4 regions of the Pantoea sp. C2G6 genome follow, and region 1 is predicted to be linked to each of the others. Evidence: riboswitches for the same ligand, from Rfam matches in the RefSeq annotation. Region 1 holds a riboswitch; each other region holds the start of a gene.
The links. Region 1 has a riboswitch for thiamine pyrophosphate ahead of thiM (hydroxyethylthiazole kinase). Riboswitches for the same ligand answer to the same signal wherever they lie in the genome.
Positions count from the first base shown of each region.

Region 2: linked by a shared signal. The riboswitch ahead of thiC (phosphomethylpyrimidine synthase ThiC) and the one ahead of thiM (hydroxyethylthiazole kinase) in region 1 are both predicted to bind thiamine pyrophosphate.
Region 3: linked by a shared signal. The riboswitch ahead of tenA (thiaminase II) and the one ahead of thiM (hydroxyethylthiazole kinase) in region 1 are both predicted to bind thiamine pyrophosphate.
Region 4: linked by a shared signal. The riboswitch ahead of thiB (thiamine ABC transporter substrate binding subunit) and the one ahead of thiM (hydroxyethylthiazole kinase) in region 1 are both predicted to bind thiamine pyrophosphate.

Region 1 covers NZ_JBGMNJ010000002.1:225,832-233,101, forward strand. The annotation lists gene ahpC (alkyl hydroperoxide reductase subunit C) at 75-638, shown strand; gene ahpF (alkyl hydroperoxide reductase subunit F) at 714-2,282, shown strand; gene ACCW71_RS04520 (AEC family transporter) at 2,338-3,297, opposite strand; gene ACCW71_RS04525 (hypothetical protein) at 3,386-3,583, opposite strand; TPP riboswitch at 3,893-3,989, shown strand; gene thiM (hydroxyethylthiazole kinase) at 4,024-4,821, shown strand; gene thiD (bifunctional hydroxymethylpyrimidine kinase/phosphomethylpyrimidine kinase) at 4,808-5,608, shown strand; gene ACCW71_RS04540 (GntR family transcriptional regulator) at 5,654-6,340, opposite strand; gene ACCW71_RS04545 (mannitol dehydrogenase family protein) at 6,441-7,270, opposite strand, start outside.
Region 2 covers NZ_JBGMNJ010000024.1:4,243-11,512, reverse strand. The annotation lists gene ACCW71_RS20035 (PLP-dependent aminotransferase family protein) at 1-136, shown strand, start outside; gene thiE (thiamine phosphate synthase) at 269-898, opposite strand; gene thiC (phosphomethylpyrimidine synthase ThiC) at 901-2,823, opposite strand; TPP riboswitch at 2,911-3,011, opposite strand; gene rsd (sigma D regulator) at 3,166-3,672, opposite strand; gene nudC (NAD(+) diphosphatase) at 3,762-4,532, shown strand; gene hemE (uroporphyrinogen decarboxylase) at 4,573-5,640, shown strand; gene nfi (deoxyribonuclease V) at 5,643-6,311, shown strand; gene ACCW71_RS20000 (YjaG family protein) at 6,375-6,965, shown strand; gene hupA (nucleoid-associated protein HU-alpha) at 7,154-7,270, shown strand, end outside.
Region 3 covers NZ_JBGMNJ010000004.1:271,268-278,537, forward strand. The annotation lists gene ascF (PTS cellobiose/arbutin/salicin transporter subunit IIBC) at 1-721, shown strand, start outside; gene ACCW71_RS08665 (6-phospho-beta-glucosidase) at 739-2,169, shown strand; TPP riboswitch at 2,254-2,356, shown strand; gene tenA (thiaminase II) at 2,427-3,128, shown strand; gene ACCW71_RS08675 (ABC transporter ATP-binding protein) at 3,125-3,865, shown strand; gene ACCW71_RS08680 (ABC transporter permease) at 3,862-4,620, shown strand; gene ACCW71_RS08685 (ABC transporter substrate-binding protein) at 4,644-5,579, shown strand; gene ACCW71_RS08690 (sensor domain-containing phosphodiesterase) at 5,621-7,270, opposite strand, start outside.
Region 4 covers NZ_JBGMNJ010000007.1:82,966-90,235, forward strand. The annotation lists gene thiQ (thiamine ABC transporter ATP-binding protein ThiQ) at 1-122, opposite strand, end outside; gene thiP (thiamine/thiamine pyrophosphate ABC transporter permease ThiP) at 109-1,716, opposite strand; gene thiB (thiamine ABC transporter substrate binding subunit) at 1,692-2,678, opposite strand; TPP riboswitch at 2,725-2,827, opposite strand; gene sgrR (HTH-type transcriptional regulator SgrR) at 2,863-4,524, opposite strand; gene ACCW71_RS11485 (MFS transporter) at 4,779-5,957, shown strand; gene leuD (3-isopropylmalate dehydratase small subunit) at 5,996-6,601, opposite strand; gene leuC (3-isopropylmalate dehydratase large subunit) at 6,605-7,270, opposite strand, start outside.

The DNA of each region.
Region 1 (7,270 bases):
TGATAACGTCTGCGTATTAGATGTTGGCCCGAAAATTATGTAACCTGCATCACATATTTTAACGGAGGCCACAGATGTCTATTATCAATACCAAAATTAAGCCGTTCAAAAACGCAGCATTCAAAAACGGCGAATTCATCGATGTAACCGAGAAAGACGTTGAAGGTAAATGGAGTGTGTTCTTCTTCTATCCTGCTGACTTCACCTTCGTCTGCCCGACCGAACTGGGCGACGTGGCGGATCATTATGAAGAGTTCCAGAAACTGGGCGTAGACATCTACTCCGTTTCAACCGACACCCACTTTACCCATAAAGCCTGGCACGGTTCATCTGACACCATCGCGAAGATCAAATACGCGATGATCGGCGACCCGACTGGCGCGCTGACCCGTAATTTCGAAATCATGCGTGAAGCTGAAGGTCTGGCTGACCGTGGTACCTTCATCGTTGACCCGGAAGGCGTTATCCAGGCGATCGAAATCACTGCGGAAGGCATTGGCCGTGACGCCTCTGACCTGCTGCGTAAAGTGAAAGCGGCTCAGTACGTCGCTTCACACCCAGGTGAAGTCTGCCCGGCAAAATGGAAAGAAGGTGACGCAACGCTGGCTCCGTCTCTGGACCTGGTTGGCAAAATCTAATTCCGCTGCGGCCTTTCGACCGACCATTCTTCTATCGGGTGCTTCGGCACCCGATTTTTTGACCAGGACATCACTATGCTCGACACAAATCTGAAGACGCAACTCAAGGCTTACCTTGAGAAACTCACCAAACCCGTTGAGTTGATCGCCACCCTGGATGAAGGCGAAAAATCAACCGAGATCCGTGAACTGTTGGTTGATATTGCCGGATTGTCTGACAAGGTCAGTTTCCGCGAAGAGAACGATCGTCAGGTCCGCAAGCCTTCATTTTTGATCACCAACCCAGGCTCGAACAGCGGTCCGCGTTTTGCCGGTTCGCCACTGGGTCACGAATTTACCTCACTGGTGCTGGCGCTGTTGCAGACCGGTGGGCATCCCTCCAAAGAAGCGCAAAGTCTGCTGGACCAGGTTGCGGCGCTGGACAGCGATCTGCACTTCGAAACCTACTATTCGCTCTCCTGCCATAACTGTCCTGACGTGGTTCAGGCGCTGAACCTGATGGCAGTGCTTAACCCGCGCATCAGCCACACCGCGATTGACGGGGGTCTGTTCCAGAACGAGATCCAGGAACGTAACGTAATGGGCGTTCCGGCGGTTTACCTTAACGGTAAAGAGTTTGGTCAGGGCCGCATGAGCCTGGCGGAAATCGTCAGCAAAGTGGACACCAACGCGGACAAGCGTGCGGCGGAAGAGCTGAACAAACGTGACGCCTATGACGTGCTGATTGTCGGCAGCGGCCCGGCGGGCGCAGCGGCGGCGATCTACTCGGCGCGTAAAGGTATCCGCACCGGACTGCTGGGCGAGCGCTTTGGCGGCCAGGTGCTCGACACCGTGGATATTGAAAACTATATCTCCGTGCCGAAGACCGAAGGGGCAAAACTGGCAGGTGCACTGCGTGCGCACGTCGATGATTACAGCGTTGATGTGATTGAGAGCCAGAGCGCGATCAAACTGATCCCGGCCACGAAAGAGGGCGGAATGCACGCCATCGAAACCGCGTCAGGCGCGGTGCTGAAATCACGCAGCATCATCCTGGCGACCGGTGCGCGCTGGCGTAACATGGGTGTGCCGGGTGAAGAAGAGTATCGCACCAAAGGCGTTACCTACTGCCCGCACTGTGACGGTCCGCTGTTTAAAGGCAAGCGTACGGCGGTGATCGGCGGCGGTAACTCCGGTGTGGAAGCGGCTATCGATCTGGCTGGCATCGTCGAACATGTCACCCTGCTGGAGTTCGCCAGTGAAATGCGCGCTGACAAGGTATTGCAGGATAAGCTGCGTAGCCTGAAAAACGTTGATGTCATCCTCAACGCGCAGACCACCGAAGTGAAAGGCGACGGCAGCAAAGTGACCGGGCTGGACTATCTTGATCGGACCACCCAGACCAGCCATCATCTGGCGCTCTCCGGTATTTTCGTCCAGATCGGCCTGCTGCCTAACACCCCGTGGCTGGAAGGGTCGGTCGAGCGCAATAAAATGGGCGAGATCATTATCGACGCCAAATGCGAAACCAGCCTGAAAGGCGTCTTCGCCGCAGGTGACTGCACCACCGTGCCGTACAAACAGATCATCATCGCCAGCGGCGAAGGCGCAAAAGCCTCGCTGAGCGCCTTTGATTATCTGATTCGTACCAAATCCACTGACTGAGTGCAGCGATAAGCCTGATAACAGCCCTCCGACAGCGATGTCGGGGGGCTTTTTTTTAATAGCCCGCCAGCGTCATCAGCATCATCCAGAGTGGCGTGGTCACTGCGGCAAACAGGGTAGAGAAAAGCATGCTGGCCGCCGCCGGGCCGGTAATCACATTGAATTTCTGTGACATCAGGTAGACATTGACCCCCACTGCCATCGATCCCAGCAGCACCACCACTTTACTCTCCAGCGGCGGCAACCCGATCAGCCAGGCGATCGCCCATACCGTCATCGGTTGCAGCACCAGCTTCAGCAGACAGAGGGTGTAGCTCTCTTTCAGCCCATCCCGCACCCGATAGTGCGCCAGACTCATCCCCAGCGTCACCAGCGACAGGGGCGCGGCCAGCGAGGCCAGCATCCGCAGCGGTTCCGCCGCGAGCGCTGGCAGCGGACGTTGCAGAAAGCTCCAGGCCGTGCCGCCAAGAATGCCGATGATTAACGGATTTTTCAGCACGCCCGCGAAGGTACGGCCTATCCCCTGGAGCGAGAAACTGCCCTGTTTTGCCCACTCGACCGAGACGGTCAGCAGCGTCCAGAGGATCAGGCTGTTGAACACCAGCACCAGCGCGACCGAGGGCAGGGCGGATGAGCCGAGCAGCACCGTCGCCACCGGGATCCCCAGCATCACGTTATTGGAAAAGATGCCGCCCAGCGCAAACACCGAGGCCGCTACGCCATCCAGGTTGAACAGGCGCGTCGCCAGCCAGCGGCCGACGATAAACACCAGTAAACAACTGCCGAAGAAAGCCAGCAGCAGGCGCGCATCAACCGGCGGGCTTTGCGAGAAGGTGCTCATCACCCGGAACAGCATGCAGGGCAGCGCGACGTTGAAAACAAAGCGGTTCATCCCTTCACTGATGCTGGCGGGCCATTTTCCGAGGCGCGTCAGGCAGTATCCTAGCAGGATCAGGATAAACAGCGGGGCTGACAGATAAATCTGATGAGTCAGGCTGGCTAACAGCTGTGGCATAGAGAGAGTCTGATCGGACAGCGAATAGTGAGCAGACTAACAAATTGCTAACTAACTGTTAACTGGTTCCTCAGCCAGCGGAGCGGGATTACCCCAGCCAGCGCCGCGCCTGCTGGTCGCTGATATCGCGATAATAGACGCGATGGATAATTTCACCGCAGCCAGCGCAGCGGGCGGAAATATAGGTGGAAAGATAACGCCTGCCATCTGGCGCGATGGCACCCAGACGTTCGATGGTCATGTCCCGCCATCGGTGGCGGTGTGGAATAAGCGCTAAAAATCGCATCATACATCCTGAATAGTATGAAGTTCCGCTTCAGGAGTTTCTTAACTCCATGAAATAAGATGCTTTTTTACGATGTTATTACGAGCAGGTTAATTATTATGAGGTGGTCGTTGGGGCTGCGGAAATGATTATCCAGCGGGATAAAAAATAGCGTATACCTATAAAGAGGTAGTTCCGTGACCCGCAGCATTAAGCCTCTTTTTACCCAGGCAAACGTTGATCGGGATCATACAGAAGGGTTCAGCATTGACGATTTAGTGACCCGGCGCGGCTTGCTTTCACCGCGGTGCTTCCTTATGCTGCAAACCGTAACACGACTCGGGGTGCCCTTCTTCGTGAAGGCTGAGAAATACCCGTATTACCTGATCTGGATAATGCCAGCGTAGGGAAGTCTGATGCCTGACCGCATTCGCCTTCTTGTTCGCCGGTTGGGAGCTACGATGACACATCCGTCTCAACACCTTTCTGCCGCGCAGTTCGCGCCCATTCTGCACCGTTTTCGCCGCCAGTCACCGCTGGTGCACTGCCTGACCAATGACGTAGTCCAGAACTTTACCGCCAACGTACTGCTGGCGCTGAATGCCTCACCGGCGATGGTTATCGATGCCGATGAAGCCGCGCAGTTCAGCGGCTTTGCGGATGCGTTGCTGATTAATGTGGGAACCTTAACCCGTGAGCGCCAGCAGGCGATGCAGGCGGCCGTGACGGCGGCTAACCAGGCGGGAACGCCCTGGACGCTCGATCCGGTGGCGGTTGGCGCGCTGGCGCTGCGCACTGAATTCTGCCAGCAGCTGCTGAGCCAGCAACCGGCGGTGATCCGTGGCAATGCCTCAGAGATTATGGCGCTGGCGCAGCAGGCCAGCGGCGGGCGCGGTGTCGATACGCTGCACCAGGCGGATGCGGCGCTGGATGCCGCGCACCAGCTTGCCCGGCGCTGGCAGACGCTGGTGATTGTCACCGGTGAAGTGGACTACGCCACTGACGGGCAGCGGACGCTGGCGATCGGCGGCGGCAGCCCGTTAATGACGCGGGTAGTTGGCACCGGCTGCGCACTCTCGGCGGTGGTAGCGGCGTTCAGCAGTCTGTCAGGCGATCGGCTGCTCAATGTCGCTACGGCCTGTCAGGTGATGGCGCGGGCGGGCGAGGTGGCGGCGGCGTGTTCAGCCGGACCGGGCAGCTTTGCCACGGCGTTTCTTGATGCGCTCTGGACGCTGGAGGTGAACCATGAAACGCATTAATGCGCTGACCATTGCCGGTACCGATCCCAGCGGCGGCGCGGGCATTCAGGCCGATCTGAAAACCTTTTCGGCACTGGGGGCCTATGGCACCAGCGTCATCACCGCGCTGGTGGCGCAGAACACCTGCGGCGTGCAGTCTGTTTATCGCATTGCCCCTGAGTTTGTCGCCGCCCAGCTCGACTCGGTGCTCGACGACGTGCGCATCGACAGCGCAAAAATCGGCATGCTGTCAGAAACGGCGATTGTGGAGCAGATTGCCCACCGGCTGAGGCGTGCCGATATTCCGTTTGTGGTGCTGGATACGGTCATGGTCGCCAAAAGCGGTGACGCGCTGCTCTCACCGGATGCGATTGCCAGCGTACGTGAACTGTTGCTCCCTCAGGTCTCGCTGATCACCCCTAATCTGCCGGAAGCGGCGGCGTTGCTCAATTGCGCCATCGCCTCCGATGAAACAGAAATGCGGGAGCAGGGGCGGGCATTGCTGGCGCTGGGCTGTCAGGCCGTATTAATGAAGGGCGGCCATCTGACCGCGCAGGAGAGCCCGGACTGGCTGTTGACCCCCGCAGGGGAACAGCGATTTAGTACCCAGCGGGTAGATACCCGGCACACCCACGGAACCGGCTGTACGCTGTCTGCCGCGCTGGCCGCGTTGCGTCCGCGTCATACTGACTGGGCCGGCACGATAGGGCAGGCGAAAAACTGGCTACAGCAGGCGCTGTTGCAGGCCGATTCACTGGAGGTCGGCAAGGGCATCGGACCGGTGCATCATTTTCATCAGTGGTGGTAGCTGAACAGGCCCGCCTTGTTGCGTAAAGGCAACGCGGGCCACAGGTTACGGCGCGTCAAACCAGGCGCTGTTGCGCTCGGCGATGGGGGTGATGGAGAAGATCATCTCCTGAAGATGACGACGCATGGCGGCTTCCGCGGCGTCCGCGTCATGACGCTTCAGGGCGGCATAGATCTCTTCGTGCTGACCGATGACGCTTTCCGGCGGTGAGACTTCACTCAGCGTCAGAAAGCGTACCCGGTCCATGGTCGCTTTGATATTTTCCACCGTTTCCCACGCCAGCTTACAGTCGATGCTTTCGGCGATCAGGCGATGAAACTCATCATCCAGGCTGAGAAAGGCCTGGCTGTCATGCCGTTCAGCGGCCATCCGTTGCAGTTGCAGATTATGTTCCAGCGCCATCAGCGCTGGCTCAGCGATCTCCAGCGCCGCGCGCCGCACCACCGAAACTTCCACCGCCTCCCGGATAAAACGGCCATCCGCTACCCGCTTAGCGGAGATTTTTTGCACGAAGGTGCCGCGCTGCGGCAGGACCTGTACCAGCCCGGCTTCTGCCAGCTTAATGAACGCTTCACGCACCGGCTGGCGTGAAACGTTAAACCGTGCCGAGACCTCTTTTTCCGAAAGCAGCGATCCCGGCTGAATCGCGCAGGTCACGATGTCTTTACGCAGATAACGATAAATCTGCTGATTCACCGGTTCGCTGGTAGTAATGGTATAGGCGATCGACATGCAACAATATCCATATGACGGCTGACAGCGGCCAGCGTGATGGGAAAGCGTCAGTCTAATCAGCGCACTGCGTCTGCGCCAGCGCTTTGTTGCAACGCCGTCAGCCGCGGTTCAGGCAGTGATGCACCGTGGCGCGCGCGCCCTGGCTGAGCAGCTGCTGATACCAGTGGGTCAGGCGGGCGACCACCGTGGCGTTTTGCGCCAGATCGTCACCAAATACCTCGCGCAGGGCGAGTAACGCCCGCACCCGCGCTTCGCCCTCTTCGCTGCTGGCGACGCATTCCGCCAGCCTGGCTTTCATCGGGTCGCGGATCTCAATCGGCTGGCCCTGTTCATCTTTACCACCGACATAGCGCATCCAGCCCGCCACGCCGAGCAGCAGCAGTTCGCACTGGCTGTCGCGTTGCAGATGCCAGCGCAGACTGTCCAGCATGCGCTGTGGCAGCTTCTGCGTGCCGTCGGTGGCAATCTGTCCGGTGCGATGTTTGATGGCACGGTTTTCATAACGGGCGATCAGCGAGTCGGCATAGGCATGAAGATCCACGCCCTGGGTGCGTAAGGTCGGTGCCTGCTCATCGATCATCAGTGAACGGGCGGCGGCGCGGAAATGGGGATCGGCCACGCAGTCGCTGATGTGCTCATAACCCGCCAGGAAGCCGAGATAGGCCAGGAAGGAGTGGCTGCCATTCAGCATGCGCAGTTTCATCTCCTCATAGGGCAGGACATCGCTGACCAGCTCCGCACCCGCCTTTTCCCACGCCGGACGGCCATTGACGAAGTTATCTTCAATCACCCACTGAAAAAAGGGTTCCGCCTCAACCGCCACCGGATCTTCTGTCCCGAGACGCGCGTTCAGGGCATTAAATGCGGCATCGGTCATTGCCGGCACGATACGATCGACCATGGTAGAGGGGAAGGTAACATGCTGCT
Region 2 (7,270 bases), on a different contig from region 1:
GGTGGGGGCGGCCGTTGAGCGGGCCATGCTCTCATGCCAGCATGATTCGTCTGCGTCAGCCTCTCACCGGTTAAATCGGGAAAGGCAGGGCCAGCAAGAGGAGGAAACTGGCCCTGGTCAGATAACCTTAACCTGACGCAGGCCACGTTAAGGTTTCCGGTCGCGGCGCGCCAGCTCCAGACGTCAGGGCTGCGCGCCGCCTTCCCAGATTATTTCTGGCTTTGCATCTGTTGCATGGCCTGTGCGGAAGGGGTTCCAGAAAACCCTATTACTGGCGGTCGGGTTCGGCCAGCGCCAGCAGGGTACGTGTTGCTTCACGCCAGTCATCCGCCTGGGTAATCGCACTCACCACCGCAATACTGCCCACGCCGGTTGCCAGCACCTCCGGCGTTCGCGCAAGGGTGATGCCGCCAATCGCCACGGTGGGGATATGCGTCAGCCGTGTCAGGTGGCGCTTCAGTTCTGCTAAGCCCTGCGGAGCGGAAGGCATCTCTTTGGTCTGCGTGGGAAAAATATGACCCAGTGCGATGTAAGAGGGCTGAATAGCCAGCGCCCGCTCCAGTTCCGCATCATCGTGGGTGGAGATCCCCAGGCGTAATCCCGCCTGATAAATCGCGTCCAGATTGGCGACATCCAGATCCTCCTGACCCAGATGCACACCATACGCCTGATGCTTAATCGCCAGCTGCCAGTAGTCATTAATAAACAACCGCGCGTCGTAGCGTCTGCCGAGCGCTATCGCCCGCACAATGGCCGGTTCAGCCCGCTCATCGGGCTGATCTTTGATGCGCAGTTGCAGAGTGCGAACGCCAGCCTCTAACAGACGTTCAATCCACTCCGGGCTATCAACCACCGGATAAAGCCCGAGGCGGGGTGCGGTAGCGGGGAATGCGGGCATGGTTACTCCTTCTCAAGGGTGTCGGCGGGGTGATAAAGCTCACCGCCGCGGCTGCGGAAATTATCTGACATCTGTGTCATACCCACTTCAACGTACTGCGTAACGGCTTCCTGACGGGCGGCGAAGTCGCGCACCTCCTGGGAAATTTTCATTGAGCAGAATTTAGGACCGCACATCGAACAGAAGTGGGCGACCTTGCCTGACTCCTGCGGCAGGGTTTCGTCATGCATCGCGCGGGCCGTCTGTGGATCGAGCGCCAGATTAAACTGATCTTCCCAGCGGAATTCAAAGCGCGCTTTTGACATCGCGTTATCCCGGATCTGCGCGCCGGGATGGCCTTTCGCCAGATCGGCGGCATGGGCCGCAATTTTGTAGGTGATCAATCCCTGCTTCACATCCTCTTTATTCGGCAGGCCCAGGTGCTCTTTGGGGGTGACGTAGCAGAGCATGGCGCAGCCAAACCAGCCAATCATCGCCGCCCCGATACCTGAGGTAATGTGGTCATAGCCGGGCGCGATGTCGGTCGTCAGCGGGCCCAGGGTATAGAAGGGGGCTTCAGCGCACTGTTCGAGCTGCTCGGTCATGTTGCGGCGGATCATATGCATCGGCACGTGTCCCGGACCTTCAATCATCACCTGCACGTCATACTCCCAGGCAATCCGGGTCAGCTCGCCCAGGGTGCGCAGTTCGGCAAACTGCGCCTCGTCGTTCGCATCCTGAATGGAGCCGGGCCGTAAGCCGTCACCCAGCGACAGCGATACATCATAAGCGGCGCAGATCTCGCAGATTTCACGGAAATGCTGATAAAGAAAACTCTCCTGATGATGGGACAGACACCATTTTGCCATGATCGATCCGCCGCGTGAGACAATCCCGGTCAGTCGTCTGGCCGTCATCGGGACATAACGCAGCAGTACGCCGGCGTGGATGGTGAAGTAATCGACCCCCTGTTCCGCCTGCTCCAGCAGCGTGTCCCGGAAAACGTCCCAGTTCAGCGCCTCGGCCACGCCGTTAACTTTCTCCAGCGCCTGATAAATTGGCACCGTGCCGATCGGCACCGGACTGTTGCGCAAAATCCATTCGCGCGTTTCATGAATATTGCGGCCGGTAGAGAGATCCATCACCGTGTCGGCACCCCAGCGCGTCGACCAGACCAGCTTTTCTACCTCCTCCTCAATGGATGACGTCACCGCCGAATTGCCAATGTTGGCGTTGACCTTGACCAGGAAGTTGCGGCCTATAATCATCGGCTCCGATTCAGGATGATTGATATTGGCCGGAATGATGGCGCGACCGGCTGCGACCTCCTGACGGACGAACTCGGGCGTAATATTCTCCGGCAGATGGGCGCCAAAACTGTGGCCCGGATGCTGTTGCAGCAGAACCTCACTGCGGATGCGCTCCCGCCCCATATTCTCCCGCAGGGCGATAAACTCCATCTCCGGGGTAATGACGCCCTGACGGGCATAGTGCAACTGGGTGACGCAGCGACCTGCACGCGCCCGACGCGGTACGGGCAGCGGATCGAAGCGCAGAGAGTCAAGCGCTTCGTCGGCCAGCCGCTGCCGGGTATAGCCGGAGCTGTTTTGCGGCAGCCATTCGCTGTCGTCACGTTCAGCGATCCAGCGCGCCCGCACTTTTTCCAGACCGCGATGGAGATCGATCGTTGCCGCGGGATCGCCATAGGCGCCCGCGGTGTCATAGACCGGCACCGCTTCATTTTGCTCATAGTGAGGCTGTTCTTTGCTGCCGCCAGTGTGGGTCGGGGTTAGCGTGATCTCCCGCATCGGAACGCGAATATCGTCCCGGCTGCCGTGGATCCAGATGCGACGGGATTGCGGAAATGCACTGCCGCTTCGCAGAGAATCGATAAATCCCTGCGCCTGGGCACGTTGTTCGCGACGGGTCATTTTTGAGTCAGACATAGCAATCTTCCTGTTAAAGGGGAACGTTGCTTGTCCGGAGTTCGGAAGGAGTAACAGTACAGAAGGCATCAGAATGCTGGTGCACTGAGAAGATTTACTCTTGTTCCCTTCGCAGGTTCTAACCTGATCAGGTTCCGCGGATCCCGAATGAACGGTCTCAGCCCGGCAGGGCACTCCGACAAGAATCTGTTTTTACGCCTGGCTCTGAGTCACAACAGCTTCAGGCGTAAAAACGTTAATAGCATAGCGTGAATAAAAAAGGTTCTTTGGCTGCTCACCTCAGAACCTGTTCAGCATAAAAGGGCTGCGAAATAAACTCAACCCGATTATCCAGCAGGGCGGTTAAGCCGGACGGGCAATCTGGCTGTCATTGGCCACCGGCGGGGGGGCGAGCTGGTTATCCCATGCCAGCTGGATCAGCTTATCTTCCAGCGTAAAACGCGCTTCCAGCACTTCACCCACTTCGGACAGCGCCTGCTGAAAGGTCATGCAGTTCTCATCGTCGATAGCCTGCTGGAGATGGCCGTCATACAGCTGCATCAGCCGCTCCGTGTTGGCTTCCAGCGGTGGATAGATCTGTGCAGCCGCAATCATCGGACTGTCACCACTCATCTCACTGATCACCCGCTCATAAATGCTGAAGTGACCGGCGGAGAGGTAATCCACCAGGCCGTGACAGAAGTTATCCAGCGCCTGTTCATCCAGACGGGTCAGGGCTTCTTTATTGGGTTTCAGGCCGACCAGGTGGTAATAGGTCACCAGCAGCTGACGACGGGCTTCAAGCCACGAATCGACCAGTTCATTGCTGCCACCTACGCGTTCAGCCAGGACGTCTAACTGGTTAAGCATATCTAACTCCATGTGAGTTATAGTTGTTCATCTACACACTTAACATCAGGGCTTCAGCGTGCGATTTGACGCTAAGGATGACGAAATAAATGCAATGCGAAATCTCAAGCGTAGACGCTGGATGGTGGATTGTCAGCCATGAACAGAAACTTTGGTTGCCGCAGGGTGATTTACCCCACGGAAAAGCCGAAAAATTTGGTTTAGCGGGCAGTAAAGCTCGCCTCATTGGTGAGTGGCAGGGGGAAAAGGTCTGGCTGATTTGTGAGCCGCGTTCTGAAGATATCTATTCAGTACGCCAGCTGATCGATCAGGAGCCGGGACTGTTTCAGCTGGTGGGGCGCGGCGTGCAGCTGGCGGAATTTTATCGCTCTCATCGCTGGTGCGGCTATTGCGGCCACGAGATGCACCACAGCAAGCATGAATTTGCCTGTCTGTGCAGCCATTGCCGCGAACGTTACTACCCGCAGATTGCGCCCTGCATCATCGTCGCTATCCGTCGCGGTGACGAAATCCTGCTGGCGAACCACGCCCGTCATCGTAACAAGGTCTACACCGTGCTGGCGGGCTTTGTTGAGGTCGGCGAGACGCTGGAGCAGGCGGTCGCCCGTGAAGTGATGGAAGAGAGCAACATCCGCGTCAAAAATGTCCGTTATGTCACTTCACAGCCGTGGCCTTTCCCGCAATCGCTGATGACCGCCTTTATGGCGGAGTATGACAGCGGCGATCTGCAACACGATGGCAAAGAGCTGCTGGACGCCGCCTGGTTCCGCTTTGACGCTCTGCCGCTGTTGCCTCCGCCGGGCACCGTGGCGCGCCGCCTGATTGAAGATACCGTCGCCCTGTGCCGCGCCGAAGTGTGAAAGTGCTACACTACACGCCTGTCATAGAGAGAGTGTTGAGATGAGTGAACTGAAGAACGATCGTTATTTGCGTGCCCTGCTGCGTCAGCCGGTAGATGTCACGCCGGTGTGGATGATGCGACAAGCCGGGCGCTATTTGCCGGAGTACAAAGCGACACGCGCCCAGGCGGGTGATTTTATGTCGCTGTGTAAAAACGCCGAACTGGCCTGTGAAGTCACCCTGCAACCGCTGCGTCGCTATCCGCTGGATGCCGCTATCCTCTTCAGTGACATCCTGACCATCCCCGATGCGATGGGGCTGGGCCTCTATTTCGAAACGGGCGAAGGCCCGCGCTTCTCTAACCCCGTGACCTGCCGTGCAGACGTCGAGCGTTTACCGGTGCCCGATCCTGAGATGGAGCTGGGTTATGTGATGAACGCGGTGCGTACCATCCGTAAGAACCTGAACGGCGATCTGCCGCTGATTGGCTTCTCAGGCAGTCCGTGGACGCTGGCGACCTATATGGTGGAAGGTGGCAGCAGTAAAGCCTTCACCAAAATTAAGAAGATGATGTATGCCGATCCCGCCACGCTGCACGCGATGCTGGATAAGCTGGCCGATAGCGTCATCCTCTATCTCAACGCCCAGATCCGCGCCGGTGCGCAATCGGTTATGGTGTTTGATACCTGGGGTGGCGTGCTGACCGGTCGTGATTACCGAGAGTTCTCACTCCACTATATGCATAAAATCGTCGACGGCCTGCTGCGTGAAAACGACGGTCGCCGCGTGCCGGTAACGCTGTTCACCAAAGGGGGCGGGCAGTGGCTGGAAGCGATGGCGGCCACCGGCTGTGACGCGCTGGGTCTTGACTGGACCACCGATATTGACGACGCGCGACGTCGTGTTGGCGATAAAGTCGCGCTACAGGGCAATATGGACCCCTCAATGCTCTATGCGCCGCCAGCGCGTATCGAACAGGAAGTGGCGGGTATCCTTGAGCGCTTTGGCGCAGGCACCGGCCATGTCTTTAATCTGGGTCACGGTATTCATCAGGATGTGCCACCGGAACATGCGGGCGTCTTTGTTGAGGCGGTGCACCGTTTATCACGCCCCTGGCATCAGGAGTAATTATGGATATTGCCGCACTGCGCGCTGAGCAGCTGCAACGCGCCGCTGAAGTGGTGCGTGTGGATGACTTTGATATTTTACCGCCCCGCTATATTGGCGGGGCAGATGTGGGATTTGAACAGGAGGGGACCATCACGCGCGCGGCGCTGGTGGTACTGGAGTATCCGTCGTTAAGGCTGGTGGAACATCGCATCGCGCGTATTGATACCACCATGCCCTATATTCCGGGCTTTCTCTCCTTCCGCGAATATCCGGCGCTGCTGGCCGCCTGGCAAATGCTGGAGCAGAAGCCGGATCTGCTGTTTGTGGATGGGCATGGCATTTCGCATCCACGGCGACTCGGTGTGGCGTCGCATTTTGGCCTGATGGTCGATGTGCCGACCATTGGCGTAGCAAAAAGCCGCCTCTGCGGCCGTTTTGCCGATCTCGATGCAGAACCGGGCAGCCGTCAGCCGCTGATCGATAAAGGTGAGCAGATAGGCTGGGTCTGGCGCAGCAAGCAGCGCTGCAACCCGCTGTTTGTCGCCACCGGCCATCGGGTCAGCCTGGATACGGCGCTGCACTGGGTTGAAAACTGCACCCGTGGCTACCGTTTGCCGGAGCCAACCCGCTGGGCCGACGCGGTCGCCTCAAATCGCCCGGCTTTCCAGCGCTGGCAAAACGCGCTTTAACACTGTTTGTGTTGCGCTTTTGCAGTTACACTGCCGCCAGCGAAACGAATAAGAGCCACCTTTATGTTACAAAATCCCGTTCATCTGCGTCTGGCGAAGCTGGAAAGCTGGCAGCACCTGACTTTTATGGCTTGTCTGTGTGAGCGCATGTATCCCAACTACCGCGCTTTCTGCGAGCAGACAGAATTTGCCGATCCGGCACTCTATCGCCGTATTCTTGATCTTATCTGGGAAAACCTGACGGTCAAAGATGCGAAGATTAACTTTGACAGTCAGCTGGAAAAACTCGAAGCCGCCATTCCTGATGGCGATGCGTTTGAGGTTTACGGCGTTTATCCGGCGATTGATGCCTGCGTGGCATTAAGCGAAGTGGTCCATGCGCAGCTAAGCGGTGAAACGCTGGAGCATGCGATTGAGGTCAGCAAGACCTCCATTACCACCGTCGCCATGCTGGAGATGACCCAGGCTGGACGGGAAATGACCGACGAAGAGTTGCGTGAAAACCCGGCTATCATCGATGAATGGGATCTTCAGTGGGAGATTTTCCGCCTGCTGGCAGAGTGCGAAGAGCGCGACCTGGAGCTGATTAAAGGCCTGCGATCTGACCTGCGAGAAGCGGGAATAAGTAACATCGGTATAAATTTCCAGCAGTAAGGCGATAAAACGTGACTTCAGGCCCGAATTAGCGCGCCTGGAGGCTTCACATCGGCCCCCTCTCTGGTCTACATTTGGGGGGCTGAAAATTGTGGCTATCGGTGCGTGCAGGCAGAAGAGTGCCAGAATATGGCTTTTCCCTCGCACTCGTTGCTTAGCAAGCGATAAATACACTTTAAGGATAACTTATGAACAAGACTCAACTGATTGATGTGATCGCAGAAAAAGCTGACCTGTCTAAAACCCAGGCAAAGGCAGCGCTGGAATCGACTCTGGCTGCGATCACTGAGTCTCTGAAAGATGGT
Region 3 (7,270 bases), on a different contig from region 1:
GATGCTGATCGTGCTGATCGCCGCGCCGATAGCCATTCTGCTGATCGGTCCGATTGGCATCTGGATCGGCAGCGGCATCTCGGCGCTGGTTTACAGCGTACATGGCTATCTGGGCTGGCTGTCGGTGGCGATCATGGGCGCACTCTGGCCGCTGCTGGTGATGACCGGTATGCACCGGGTCTTTACCCCGACCATCATCCAGACCATCGCCGAAACCGGTAAAGAGGGCATGGTGATGCCGTCCGAGATCGGGGCCAACCTGTCGCTGGGTGGCTCCTCGCTGGCGGTGGCGTTCCGCACCAAAAACCGCGAACTGCGCCAGACCGCGCTGGCGGCGGCAGCGTCAGCGATTGTCGCCGGAATTTCTGAACCGGCGCTCTATGGCGTGGCTATCCGCCTGAAGCGTCCGCTGATCGCCTGTCTGATCAGCGGCTTTATCTGCGGCGCGGTGGCGGGCATCGGCGGGCTGGCCAGCCACTCGATGGCCTCACCGGGCCTGTTTACCAGCGTGCAGTTTTTCGATCCGACCCATCCAATGAGCATTGTCTGGGTCGGGGCGGTGATGGTGCTCTCGGTGGTGCTCTCCTTTGTGCTGACCCTGCTGCTGGGTTTTGAGGATATTCCAGAGACAGAGGCAGAACCGGAGCCTGCTGGCGCACAACAGGCCGCGCCCATCACTGAAGCAAATAACGTATCAATCGTGACCAAAGGGTCGCACTGACCCGCAAAGAGGATGACATGTCTGAATCAAGGTTCCCGCAGGGATTTTTATGGGGGGGAGCGCTGGCCGCTAACCAGTCTGAAGGCGGATTCCGCGAAGGCGGAAAGGGTTTAACCACCGTCGATATGATCCCGCTGGGGCCGGATCGGATGGCGGTCAAGCTGGGTCTGGAGCCACGCCTGACGCTGCGTGAGGAGGAGTTCTATCCCAGCCATGACGCTATCGATTTTTATCACCGCTATCCGCAGGATATTGCCCTGATGGCGGAGATGGGATTCAGCGTGTTCCGCACCTCGATTGCCTGGAGCCGGCTCTATCCCAACGGCGACGAACTGACGCCAAACCCGGAAGGGATCGCCTTTTATCGTGCGCTGTTCGAAGAGTGCCGCAAATATCAGATCGAGCCGCTGGTGACGCTGTGCCACTTCGATGTGCCGATGCATCTGGTGACGGAGTATGGCTCCTGGCGTAACCGTAAAATGATCGACTTTTTTGCCCGCTATGCCCGCAGCTGCTTTGAGGCGTTTGATGGTCTGGTGAAATACTGGCTGACCTTTAACGAGATTAATATCCTGCTGCACAGCCCGTTCTCCGGGGCCGGGCTGGTGTTCGCGCCGGGGGAGAACCGGGAGCAGGTCAAGTATCAGGCGGCGCACCATGAGCTGGTGGCCAGCGCGCTGGTGACCCGCATCGCGCATGAGGTCAATCCGGCCAATCAGGTCGGCTGTATGCTGGCAGGCGGCAATTTCTATCCCTGGTCGAGCAAACCGGAAGATGTCTGGGCGGCGCTGGAGAAAGATCGCGAAAACCTGTTCTTTATCGATGTCCAGGCACGCGGGGCTTATCCGCGCTACGCCGCCCGACTCTTCCGGGACAAGGGCGTCACCCTGGCGATCGCTGACGGCGATGTGGAGATCCTCAAAAACAGCGTTGATTTTGTTTCATTCAGCTATTACGCCTCACGCTGCGCCTCTGCGGAGATGAATGAGCAGAACAGCAGCGCCGCCAACGTGGTGAAATCACTGACTAACCCCCATCTGCCACGCAGCGAATGGGGCTGGGGCATCGATCCGCTGGGGCTGCGCATCACCATGAACATGATGTATGACCGCTACCAGAAGCCGCTGTTTCTGGTGGAGAACGGCCTGGGCGCGCACGATGAGATCAGCGCCAGCGGCGAGATCAATGACGACTATCGCATCAGCTACCTGCGCGAGCATATCCGGGCGATGGGCGACGCCATCGCTGACGGCGTACCGGTAATGGGCTACACCAGCTGGGGCTGTATCGACCTGGTGGCGGCGTCAACCGGCGAGATGAGCAAACGTTACGGCTTTGTCTATGTGGACCGTGACGACCGCGGTAACGGGACGCTGGCGCGCACGCGGAAAAAATCGTTCTGGTGGTATAAGAAGGTGATCGCCAGCAACGGCGAGGATCTTGAGTGACGTTGTCACGTTATGCCCGTCATGCAGCCCTTTTAGTGAACCGCGCGGCTGGCGTTGTACTCCGGCGGTAATTATCGTATAACAGCTCTCTCCGAGGGGTGTCCTGTTATGGGCTGAGATGGCGTAAGCCGAACCCTTTGAACCTGATCTGGGTCATGCCAGCGAAGGGACGGGTCGGCAGCATGCTCTGCTTCATCTCCTGCGATTTTCCCTGTTCCAGACCGTATGCCCGGATCTCCCTGATGAATGGAGATCCTATGTCACATCCGCTTTTCGACACCGGTTTTTATGGCCGTCTGCGCCAGCAGGCGGGCGCGCACTGGCACGCCTATGTCACCCATGATTTTGTGCAGCAGCTCGGTCAGGGAACCCTGCCCGCCGCCGCCTTTCGCCACTACCTGACCCAGGACTACCTGTTTCTGCTGCACTTCGCCCGCGCCTATGGCCTGCTGGTCAGCAAACTCTCGGACCCCGCCGCGTTGCGCAGCGCGGCGGCATCACTTAATGCCATCGTCAGCGAACTGCCGCTGCACCTCCGCTACTGCCAGCAGTGGGGAATCGATGAAGCGGACGTGGTGAGCCAGCCTGAGGCGATGGAAACCCTTAACTACACCCGCTACGTGCTGGATGTCGGCCACAGTGGAGATGCGCTGGAGCTGCTCACCGCGCTGATGCCGTGCGTCGCCGGTTACGCGGAAATCGGCCTGACGCTGCTCCGGCATCCCGATACCCGCTTCACCGGCAATCCTTACGCCGCCTGGATTGAAAATTATGGTGACGAGGGCTATCTCTCCGGGGTGCGCGCCTCGCTGTCGCTGTTTGAAAACCTGGCCCGGCAGTGCGCGGGGGAGCAACGCTTCGATCGGCTGGCGACGATCTTCACCACCGCCACGCAGCTGGAGTCCGCTTTCTGGCAAATGGGCCTGCGTCACGCCGCGGATACGGGGAGCAGCCGGTGATCCCCGCCTGCGCCGAAGCGCCGCCCGGCATTTCGATTCGCCAGCTCTCGCTGCGGGTGGGTCAGCAGCAGCTGTTCAGCCAGCTCAGTCTGGAGATCGCTGGCGGGACGTTTACCGCGTTGCTGGGGGCCAGCGGGGTCGGTAAAAGCAGCCTGATGCGGGTGATTGCCGGTCTGGCAGAGCCGACCGCCGGAGAGATCAGCGGCAGCGACGGCCTGCCGCTGGCCGGACGCATCGCCTGGATGAGCCAGCAGGATTTACTCTATCCCTGGCTGACCGTGGAGCAGAATGTCTGCCTCGCCAGTCGCCTGCGGGGGGAAAAAGCCGACCGCGAATGGGCGCACCATCTGCTGGCGCGGGTAGGACTGGCGCGCTACGCCAGCGCCCTGCCCGCCACGCTGTCGGGAGGGATGCGGCAGCGCGCCGCGCTGGCCCGTACCCTCTACAGCCGTCAGCCGATCGTGCTGATGGATGAGCCCTTCTCGGCGCTGGACGCCCTGACCCGCGCCCGCATCCAGACGCTGGCCGCTGAAGTGCTGGCCGGTCACACCGTACTGCTGATCACCCATGACCCAGCGGAAGCCTGTCGGCTCAGCCACCACCTGCTGGTGATTGGCAAAGCGGGCATCGAATCCTCTCCACCGCTGGCCGGTCAGCCGCCGCGCGCAGCCGATGACATCGGCCTGCTCCGCAGCCAGGCGGCGCTGCTGCAACAGCTGACCAGGGTGGCCGGATGAACCGCCATCAATTCACCGCGCTGCGCCGCGGGCTGACCCTCTCTGCCGGACTGATTGCGCTATGGTGGCTTGCGACGCTGACCTCGATTCCCGCCTTTCTGCTGCCCTCACCGGCAGCGGTGGCCGTGGCGCTGTGGCAAAACGCCAGCTATCTCGGCTACCACAGCCTGATGACCCTGAGCGAAATCCTCAGCGGCATGGCGCTTGGCGTGCTGCTGGGTGCGCTGCTGGCGCTGGGGATGACCTTTTCGCCCTGGCTGCAACGCTGGATGATGCCGCTGGTCATCACCAGTCAGGCGATTCCGGTGTTCGCGCTGGCTCCGCTGCTGGTGCTGTGGTTTGGCTTCGGCATGAGCGCCAAAGTGGCGATGGCGGTGCTGGTGATCTTCTTCCCGGTCACTTCCGCCTTTTTTGACGGCCTGCGCCGCGTCAGCCCCGGCTATCTCGATCTGGCGCGCACGCTGGGCGCATCACGCCGCGCTCAACTGCGCCACGTCCGGCTGATGGCCGCGCTGCCGGCGCTGGCGTCGGGCCTGCGCATGGCGGCGGCGGTGGCGCCGATTGGCGCGATTATTGGCGAGTGGGTCGGATCGGCTGAAGGACTCGGCTACGTGATGCTCAACGCCAACGCCCGGATGCAAAGTGACCTCTGTTTTGCCGCCCTGTTTATCCTGGTGCTGATGACGCTGCTGCTGTGGCTGATCGTCAACGCCCTGCTCCGTCGCCTGATTGTCTGGGCCCCTGAAAGCCCGTAATCCCTTAACTTACGAGAAAAAGCATGACTAAAATTTCGCTGTTTACCCTGATCTTCAGCGCCAGCTTAGCCAGTCAGGTTCAGGCGATGGAAAAGCTGACGCTGGTGCTCGACTGGTATATCAATCCCGACCATGCGCCCATCATGGTGGCGCAGCAGAGTGGCGCGTTTGCGGCGGAAGGTCTGGCGGTCACTATTGTTCCGCCCTCCGATCCGGCGCTGCCGCCGCGTCTGGTGGCGGCCGGGCAGGCCGATTTAGCCATTACCTATCAGCCGCAGCTTCATTTCTTCGCCGATCAGGGCTTGCCGCTGGTTCGGGTCGGCACCCTGATCAATAGCCCGCTGAACACGCTGATCACCCTGGATAAGGCAGTAAAAAAACCGGGCGATCTGAAAGGGAAAAACATCGGCTATTCGGTCAGTGGTATTGAGCAGGCTACGCTGGCGACCATGCTGAACCATGATGGCGTTAAAGCCGATCAGGTGAAGCTGGTCAACGTGAACTTTCAGCTCACCAGTGCGCTGCTGACCGGTAAAGTCGATGCGGTGATTGGCGGCTATCGCAATATCGAAGCGCTGGAGATGAAATTGCAGGGCAAAGATCCGGTGGTGTTCAATGTGGAAGATTATGGCGTGCCGGCCTATGACGAACTGATCATCGTCGCCAACCGTGATGAGGCCCACGCAGAAAAGATTAAAAAATTTATGCGGGCGCTGAAGAAGGGAAATGCTGAACTACAGGCGCATCCCGAAGCGAACTGGCAGGCCTTTGCCCGCGCCTATCCGCAGCTGAACACGCCGTTAAACCATCAGGCCTGGCGTGCCTCACTGCCGCTGTTCGCCCGCGACCCGGCAAAGCTGGATCGCGCACGCTATCAGGCGTATGAGCAGTTTCTGTTTGATAATAAACTGGTTAAAACCGTGACCCCGGTCGAGCGTTACGCCGTCGACAGCGAGTGAGGAAGCCGGCCCGCCGTTAAAGCCGCGGGCCGGAGAACCGCCTACAGGCGGGATTTCGGATAGAGCCAGTGTTCGATGTCGCTGGCCGGCAGCGGTTTAGAGAAGAAGTAGCCCTGGATTTGATCGCAACCGTAGGTTTTCAGTAAGGCCAGCGTCGCTTCTGTCTCCACACCTTCCGCCAGCACCACGTAGTTCAGCTCTTTCAGCATCTGAATAATCGATCTGACGATGATCCGGGAGGCGTCATCTTCGCCCATCCGGGAGATCAGCGAGCGGTCGATCTTAATCACATCCAGCGGAATATCCTGCAAATAGCTGATATTGCTGTAGCCGGTGCCGAAATCATCCAGCGAGATGACAAAGCCGTGCGATTTCAGCGCTTCCAGCCCTTTAATCGCCACGTCACTCTTGGTGATCAGCTCATTCTCCAGACACTCGATACCGAGGATAGCGGTCGGCAAACGGGCGGCCTCTAATTTCGCCACCAGCTGACTGGCAAAATCCGCTTTTGCGAAATCACGTTCGCTGACGTTGATGGAAACCGGGATCAGGCTGTACTCCCGATCCCAGCGCGCCAGTTGCTCCACCACATGATCGATCACCCAGTTGGTCAGATCGGAGATCAGGTTGGTTTTACCCGCCAGCGGAATGAACTCTGAGGGAAAAAGCTCGCCCCGCTCGGGATGGTTCCAGCGGATCAGCGCCTCCAGCCCGACGGTTTTACCGGTTTTCAGGCACACTTTCGGCTGCCAGGCCAGGTAAAGCTCTTCATTTTTGTTCAGCGCCTGGGCGAGGTCATTCATGATCATAAAATCATCGTTACGCCGCGTGTCGTAACTCTCGTCGAAAGACATCACGCCAACCTCTTCATCGATCGCCTTGTGCAGCGCGCTGACCGCCTGGCGTACCGTTTCGTTGGCATCCATCCGGGCCGGCACAAATTCACTTTCGCCGATGAAAACATCGAGGTCCAGGGTGATATTTTCGGCCAGATCCGCCTTCATGCCGTTGAACAGGTCGATCATGCTGTGAGGCGTATAGCCGCCCAGATAAGGCTGAATTATGGCGAACCGACCCGGCGCGAAGCTATAGAGCGTCTCCTCCGCGGGCAGGTTCAGCCGCTGCGCCACATCCTGCGCCATCTGTTTTAACAACTTCTCCATCGGCGCAATTCCCACCGCGCGCGAAAGCTCATAGGCGCGGGGAATATCGATGCAGTCCAGCAGGATCAGGCGGAAACGGCTGTGTGGCGCAATCAGCGTCAGTTGCTGAATGTCGCGGATTAAGCGGGGGCGATTGGGCAGATGCGTAATCACATCAACAAAACCGGCGTTATTCCAGGCTTCCAGGAAAGAAGTGACCAGCATCGCCAGCGATCTCAGCGTCGCGAGCTGATCCTCGGAAAAGGGATGGGGCTGGGTATCCGTCACACACAACGTACCCAGCATCGCGCCGTCGAGGTTCTGTAACGCCACACCGGCATAAAACCGGATGTGGGGATCACCTGTCACAAAAGGGTGCGAGACAAAACGCGCATCCAGCAGGGTGTCATAAATCACCAGATGACCGTCGCCATCAATCACGTGCCGACAAAGTGACTGCTCACGGGTCGATTGTTTAAGATCGAAATTCCGGGCCGCCTTGATGTACTGATTATGGTCATCAACAATCGAAATGAAGCTGCCTGAAAT
Region 4 (7,270 bases), on a different contig from region 1:
AGGGTGCTTTTTCCGGCCCCGCTCGGGCCGAGAATCGCGATGCGCTCGCCGCGCGCGGCATTGAGGCTGAAGCGCATCGGCAGATGCTGATAAAGGTAAGTAAGGTTATCAAGTGTCAGCATGGCGGCCTGGTAATTTTTCCATTAGCGTGAACAGCAGTAAACAGAGCAGCAGCAGCAGCAGGGCGGTGACCGCGCCATCAGCGCCGCGGTAGGCACCAATCTGCTGATAGAGGTAGAACGGCAGGGTGCGGAAGTCGGCGCTGCCAAACAGCGCCACCACGCCAAAATCGCCAATCGACAGCACGCAGGCAAAGGCCAGCGCCTGCGCCAGCGGACGTTTCAGCGCCCGCAGTTCAATCAGCCGCAGCCGGTTCCAGCCGTGAATATCGAGTGAGTCGCACAGCTGACCATAACGCTCAGCCACGTCACGCATCGGGTTTTCCAGCACCTTCAGCGCATAGGGGATGGCGATCAGCGCATTGGTAAAGGTCACCAGCCCTTCAGCCGACTCAGGCAGGCCGACGGTGGCGTTGAGCAGCAGGAAAAAGCCGGTCGCCAGCACAATGCCCGGCATCGCCAGAATCAGCATGCCGCTGGTGTCGATAAAGGTGGCCGCCGCCGGACGCTGACGCAGGCGCAGCTCGCGGCTGCTCCAGAGCAGCATCAGGCTCAGCACCACACACAACAGGCCCGCGCCGGTGGCGATGCGCAGTGAGGTCAATGTCGCCTGCCAGAGTGCGGGCTGCGCCAGCGCGCCGCGTAGTCCGCCGTGCAGACCATCGACGATCACCGCCGCCAGCGGGGGCAGCAGCAGGATCAGCGCCAGCCCGATCAGCAGCGCGTCGGTCAGCTGCGCCCGGCGCGAATCCTGTGGGTCGCGCCAGCCATGCAGCTGGCTGGTCCCGGCGGGAATCGCCCGGCTGAAGCGCTGGCTGAGCAACACCAGCGTCACGCAGCAGCCGAGCTGGATCAGCGCCAGCAGTGCGGCACGGCCAGGATCGTAGTCATAACTCAGCGCCTGAAAGATCGCCAGCTCGATGGTGGTGGCCTGCGGGCCGCCGCCCAGCGACAGCACAGTGGCGAAGCTGGCGAAACAGAGCATAAAGATCAGCGCACCGGTCGGCAGCAGTTGCCGCCGCAGCCACGGCCACTCCAGCAGACGAAAATGGTGCCAGCCGCGCAGATCAAGCTGCGCTGCCAGCTGACGCTGCTCCGCCGGAATGGTCTCCAGTGCCTGGAGCATCAGGCGCGTCGCCAGCGGCAGGTTAAAGAAGACGTGCGCCAGCAGAATGCCCGGCAGGCCATAGGGCGAGAAGTGATAATCAATCCCAGCCAGCTGACAGAGCTGCGCCAGCCAGCCGACGCGCCCATAGACGGTCAGCAGACCAAACACCGCCACCAGCACCGGCAGCACCAGCGTCATGGCAAATAGACGCAGCAGCAGCTGACGGCCAGGAAACCGGCGACGGTAGAGCGCGCGCGCCAGCGGTAGCGCGGGCAGCAGCGACAGCAGCGCCGAAAGCAGGGCCTGACCGAACGAGAAGGCGATAACGTGATGCAGATAGGCATCCTGCCACAGGCTGCGCCAGTCGGTGGCTGGCGCGGCCTGCCAGAGTGCGCCAAAGGCCAGCAGCGCCACGCTGATTAACAGCAGCGTGGCGAGCGAACCGGGGATCAGCCAGCGTGGCATCAGTGGCTGACGGCGCGTTGCCACTGGCTAATCCAGCCGGAACGCTGGCTGGCAACCTCCTCCGGCGAATATTGCAGGGCGGTGGCGGGCACGGTCAGCGCGGAGAAGCCCGCAGGCAGTGGCGTGTCGATCACCGGGTACATCCAGTTGCCGGTCGGAATGGTGTGCTGGAACGCTGGCGACACCATAAACTGCATAAACTGCTGCGCCAGCGCGGGCTGTTTGCTGCTGGCTAACTGCGCGGCGACTTCAACCTGTAAATAGTGCCCTTCGGCAAACGGCGCGGCGGCGTAGTTCTCTTTTTTCTCTTCAATGATGTGGTAAGCGGGCGAGGTGGTGTAGCTCAGCACCAGATCGGCCTCGCCCTTGAGGAACAGACCATAGGCTTCGCTCCAGCCTTTGGTCACCGTCACGGTTTTCTGCGCCAGCTTCTGCCAGGCCTGCGCAGCCTGATCGCCATAGACTTTCTGCATCCACAGCAGCAGACCTAACCCCGGCGTGCTGGTGCGCGGATCTTCGTAGATCACTCGCCACTTCTGCGGGCTGTCGACCAGCTCCTTCAGGCTTTTCGGCGGATTCTTCAGCCGGGTTTTGTCATAGACAAAGGCGAAGTAGCCATAATCAAACGGGACGAAGGTGGTATTGTGCCAGCCGCCGGGCAGGTTTAATTTCGAGGTATCGACCTTACTGTCGGCAAACAGACCGGTTTTCTGCGCCGCCTGCACCAGATTGTTATCCAGCCCCAGCACCACATCGGCCTTGCTGTTTTTGCCCTCCATGCGAACGCGGTTCAGCAGCGAGACGCCATCCTCCAGCGTGACAAATTTCAGCTCGCAGTTGCACTGCGCTTCAAAGGCTTTTTTGACCGCCGGGCCAGGGCCCCAGTCAGCGGAGAAGGAGTCGTAGGTGTAGACCGTGAGAACCGATTTAGCCGCCAGTACGGGGGCGGAGAGTAACAGCAGCAGCGGCAGAACTTTTTTCAACACTTTGCGTTCCTTAAGGAGAAGAGGAAATGAGTCGCAAAGGATCTGAGCACAGAGGCCTCTCAAATCCCTACGTCGGTATTAACCGAATCAGGTTCGACGGGTCTCTCTCAGCTGCTTGCGGTTGGCAGGCGGCACCCCGTTGAGAACGTCACATTCTAGTCATTTCAGCGCCCGCGCGAAAGCGTCACAGCGCCGGTGGGGCAAACCAGGCGGATTTAAAATCAAACCAGCCCAGGGTATTCATCCGCACCCCGCGCATACTGCGCTGACCTTCGAGCAATAGCCAGTGATGAAACAGCGGATGCAGACCCGCCTCCTGCACCAACTGTTTGCTCCACTCCGCCAGCGGCAGCGTTTTCTCGCGCCAGCGGGCGGCGTCGCCATGCCAGTCGATCGGCAGACAATGGTGCAGCAGCGGGATTTCGTAGAGCTGGGCAAACAGCGACCAGGTCAGTGGCAGGGTGAAGTTCACGCTGCCGAGCCAGATGTCGCTCGCCGCCTCGCCCTGATACCAGCTTTCATAGCTGATTTCGCGGGTCACCAGCGTGACGCCGTGCTGCGCCAGCAGCGGACGCAGCGCGTTGGCGATGCCTTCATGCTCCACATGCTGGCTGTACCAGGTGAGCGTCAGATGGGTCAGGCCAGCGGGTTTTTCCACCGGTGTCAGGTCGCGCCGGTGATGCCAGCGCGGCAGCAGGCCATACGCCGGGAACCAGTAGCGCTGATAGCCGACCCCGGCGTGATTGAGCAGGGCGATGGGGTTGAACAGGTAGCTGACCCAGCGGCGCACTGCCGCGTCGCGGCCCTGTTCCGAGCGCTGGTCGAACAGCAGATAGTAGCAGCCCTCTTCGAGGCGGCTCTCCTCCTGGATCTCACCGGCGTTGTCACCCTGCAAGCGCACACCGGCGTAGACCAGCTCATCGCTGATATCGGGTAACACCCAGATCGAGACATCATCAATCAGAGCACGAAAGCCGAAGTAGTCATCAAAGGCTTCAATCTTTAGCTGGCTCTCCTGATTGCGCACCACGCTGTAGGGACCGGTGCCCACCGGCTGGCGGGCGAAATCCCGCAGCGTCGGCCACTCCCGCGGCAGGATCATCGCGCTGACGCTGCCGAGCAGCCAGGGCAAGCCTTCATCCGGCTGGCTTAAGTGAATATCCAGCGTCCAGGGCGCGGGGGAGTCGATCTGCGCAATATGCGAAAACAGCGGCTGTGAGCGCTGACGTTCCAGCGTGGCGATCACATCCTCCATCTCCAGTTCGCGGCCGTGATGGAAGCGAATCGCCGGACGCAGAAAGAAGCGCCAGTGCAGCGGAGAGGTCTGCTGCCAGTGATGGGCAATATCGGGCTCGATTTCCCCGTTTTCCTCATTTATCCGGGTCAGGCCGTTGAAAATCTGCCGGGCGATATGGGTTTCCGAGCGTCGCAGCGGCGAGCCAGGCAGCAGGTTAAGCAGCGGCCGATAGTAAAGCACCCGCAGGATATGCTTGCCCTGACGGAAGCTGCGGCCCAGATGGGCGCTGATCATCTGCCGGACCTGATTTTTATCGCCCACCAGCTGAACCAGCTGATCGATGCGATCCTGCTCCAGCAGATCTTCCGCCCGCTGCTGCTGCAAAGCCAGCCCGGTATAGCAGAAGGTGAGCTGCGAACGCTTGCCGCGGCCCGCCTCTGCCTGCCAGATCAGCCAGCCCGCCGCCTGCATCCGGTTGAGCAGATTGCGCATATGGCGGCGCGAGCAGTGCAGCCGATCGGCCAGTTCACTGAGCGTGATCGCCTGCGTCTGCCCCTGGCAGCTCTGCCACAGGCGGATGAACTGCTGCTTCAGACGTGAGGTGGACATAAAAGGGGAGCTCCCGCTTAAAAGCGCTCTGTTTTTCCTGCCCTATTTTAAGAGCAAACTTTAGCCTATGGGAAGAGCGGGAGGCATTCCGCAGGGAATGGCGCTCGACCCGCATTTCGCTGTTCAGCGGGATGCTTTTCTGAGTAGGGTGCATTTACACCGCCAGCAGATCATCTCTGCTGGCTTTTTTCATGTTGCGCGTTATCGTCTACCCTTCTTTTCTCCTCTCTGTTCATCCTGTAAGGGATTTCGGTATGAAATCGCTGTTAACGCGGCAGCGCCGCATCAATCCGGTTTACCTCGCCTTTATGGTCGCCTCCTTTATGCTGGGGGTGGCGGGCGCATTGCAGGCGCCGACGCTCAGCCTGTTTCTGACCCGTGAGGTACAGGCACGCCCCTTCTGGGTCGGGCTGTTTTTCACCATCAACGCGGTGGCCGGGATTGTGGTGAGCATGCTGGTGGCGAAGCGCTCAGACAGCGTGGGCGACCGGCGCAATATCATTCTGTTCTGCTGCCTGATGGCGCTCATCAATGCGCTGCTGTTTGCCTTTACCCGCCACTATCTGACGCTGATTACGCTGGGCGTGCTGCTCTCGGCGCTGGCCAGCGTCTCGATGCCACAGCTGTTTGCGCTGGCGCGTGAATATGCCGACCAGTCGGCGCGTGAAGCGGTGATGTTCAGTTCGGTGATGCGGGCGCAGCTGTCGCTGGCGTGGGTGATCGGCCCGCCGCTGTCGTTCGCGCTGGCACTCAATTATGGTTTCGTGACGCTGTTTATGGTGGCGGCAGCGCTGTTTCTGATCTGCATCCTGCTGGTCTGGTTTACCCTGCCGTCGGTGCCGCGGTCGCAGCCGTTGCTGCAAAGCGGCGGACTGCCGCTCAGCGGCTGGCGTGACCGCGATGTGCGCTTGCTGTTCCTTGCTTCTGTGGCGATGTGGACCTGCAACACCATGTATATCATCGACATGCCGCTCTATATCAGCGCCACGCTGGGTCTGCCGGAGAAGCTGGCCGGTCTGCTGATGGGGACGGCGGCCGGGCTGGAGATCCCGGTGATGCTGCTGGCCGGGCACTACGCCCGGCGCATCGGTAAACGCCGCTTGATGCTGATCGCGGTAGGGGCGGGGGTGCTGTTTTACCTCGGGCTGGTGCTGTTCAACTCGCGCACCTCACTGATGGTGTTGCAGCTGTTTAACGCGGTGTTTGTCGGGATTATCGCCGGGATCGGGATGCTGTGGTTTCAGGATCTGATGCCCGGACGACCCGGCGCGGCAACCACCATGTTCACCAACTCTATTTCGACCGGCATGATCCTGGCCGGGGTGATTCAGGGATCGTTAAGTGAGCGGCTGGGACATGAGGCGGTTTACTGGCTGGCGTTCGGGCTGGCGATGGTGGCGCTGTTGATGTCGGCGCGGGTGCGGGACGTATAAAGAAGCAGGGCGACCCGGAGGTCGCCCTGTAACCGCAATCAGCGCAGAAACGCGGGCTGATTCTGTTCATATTGTGAAATGGACGCTTCGTGTTGCAGCGTCAGGCCGATACTGTCGAGGCCGTTGATCATGCAGTGACGGCGGAAACTGTCGATCTCAAATGGATAGACTTTATCGCCCGCGGTGACCGTCTGCGCTTCCAGATCGACCGTAAAGCGGATGCCCGGCTGCGCCGCAACCAGTCTGAACAGCTCATCCACCTCTTCTTCGCTGAGTTTCACCGGCAGCAGCTGGTTATTGAAACTGTTGCCGTAGAAAATATCCGCGAAGCTGGGGGCAATCACGACGTGAAAACCGAAATCGGTCAGCGCCCAGGGCGCATGCTCACGTGAGGAGCCACAGCCAAAGTTCTCGCGCGCCAGCAGAATACTGGTGCCTTTAAATTCCGGCTTATTCAGCACAAAGCCGGGGGTCGGTACGGTTCCTGCGTCATCTTCAAAGCGCCAGTCGTGGAACAGATGCTGGCCAAAACCGGTACGGGTCACTTTCTGCAAAAACTGCTTGGGAATGATCGCGTCCGTATCGACGTTCGCGGCATCCAGCGGCGCGACAATGCCGGTGTGCTGAGTAAATTTATTCGCCATGACTTAAGCTCCTGTCGTCAGTTCACGGATGTCGGCAAAATGGCCGGTTACGGCGGCCGCGGCGGCCATCGCCGGGCTGACCAGGTGGGTACGCCCACCGCGGCCCTGACGACCTTCAAAGTTACGGTTACTGGTTGAGGCACAACGCTCGCCCGGATTCAGACGGTCATTGTTCATCGCCAGACACATTGAGCAGCCGGGCAGACGCCACTCAAAGCCCGCTTCCAGGAAGATTTTATCCAGACCTTCCGCTTCGGCCTGCGCTTTCACCGGACCGGAACCCGGCACCACCATGGCGACCACGCCCGGAGCCACTTTACGGCCTTTGGCGATGGCGGCGGCGGCGCGCAGATCTTCGATACGTGAATTGGTACAGGAGCCGATAAAGACTTTATCAATCGCCACATCGGTCAGCTTAATGCCCGGTTGCAGGTTCATGTAGGCCAGCGCTTTTTCCGCGGAGGCGCGCTCCACCGGATCGGCGAACGAGGCCGGATTCGGGATCAGTTGATCAACCGCAATCACCTGACCGGGATTGGTGCCCCAGGTGACCTGTGGCGCAATCTCCTCGGCGTGCAGCGTCACCACCGCGTCATAGGTGGCACCTTCATCTGACTTCAGGGTGCGCCAGTACTCCACGGCCTGCTCCCATTTCTCGCCCTGCGGCGA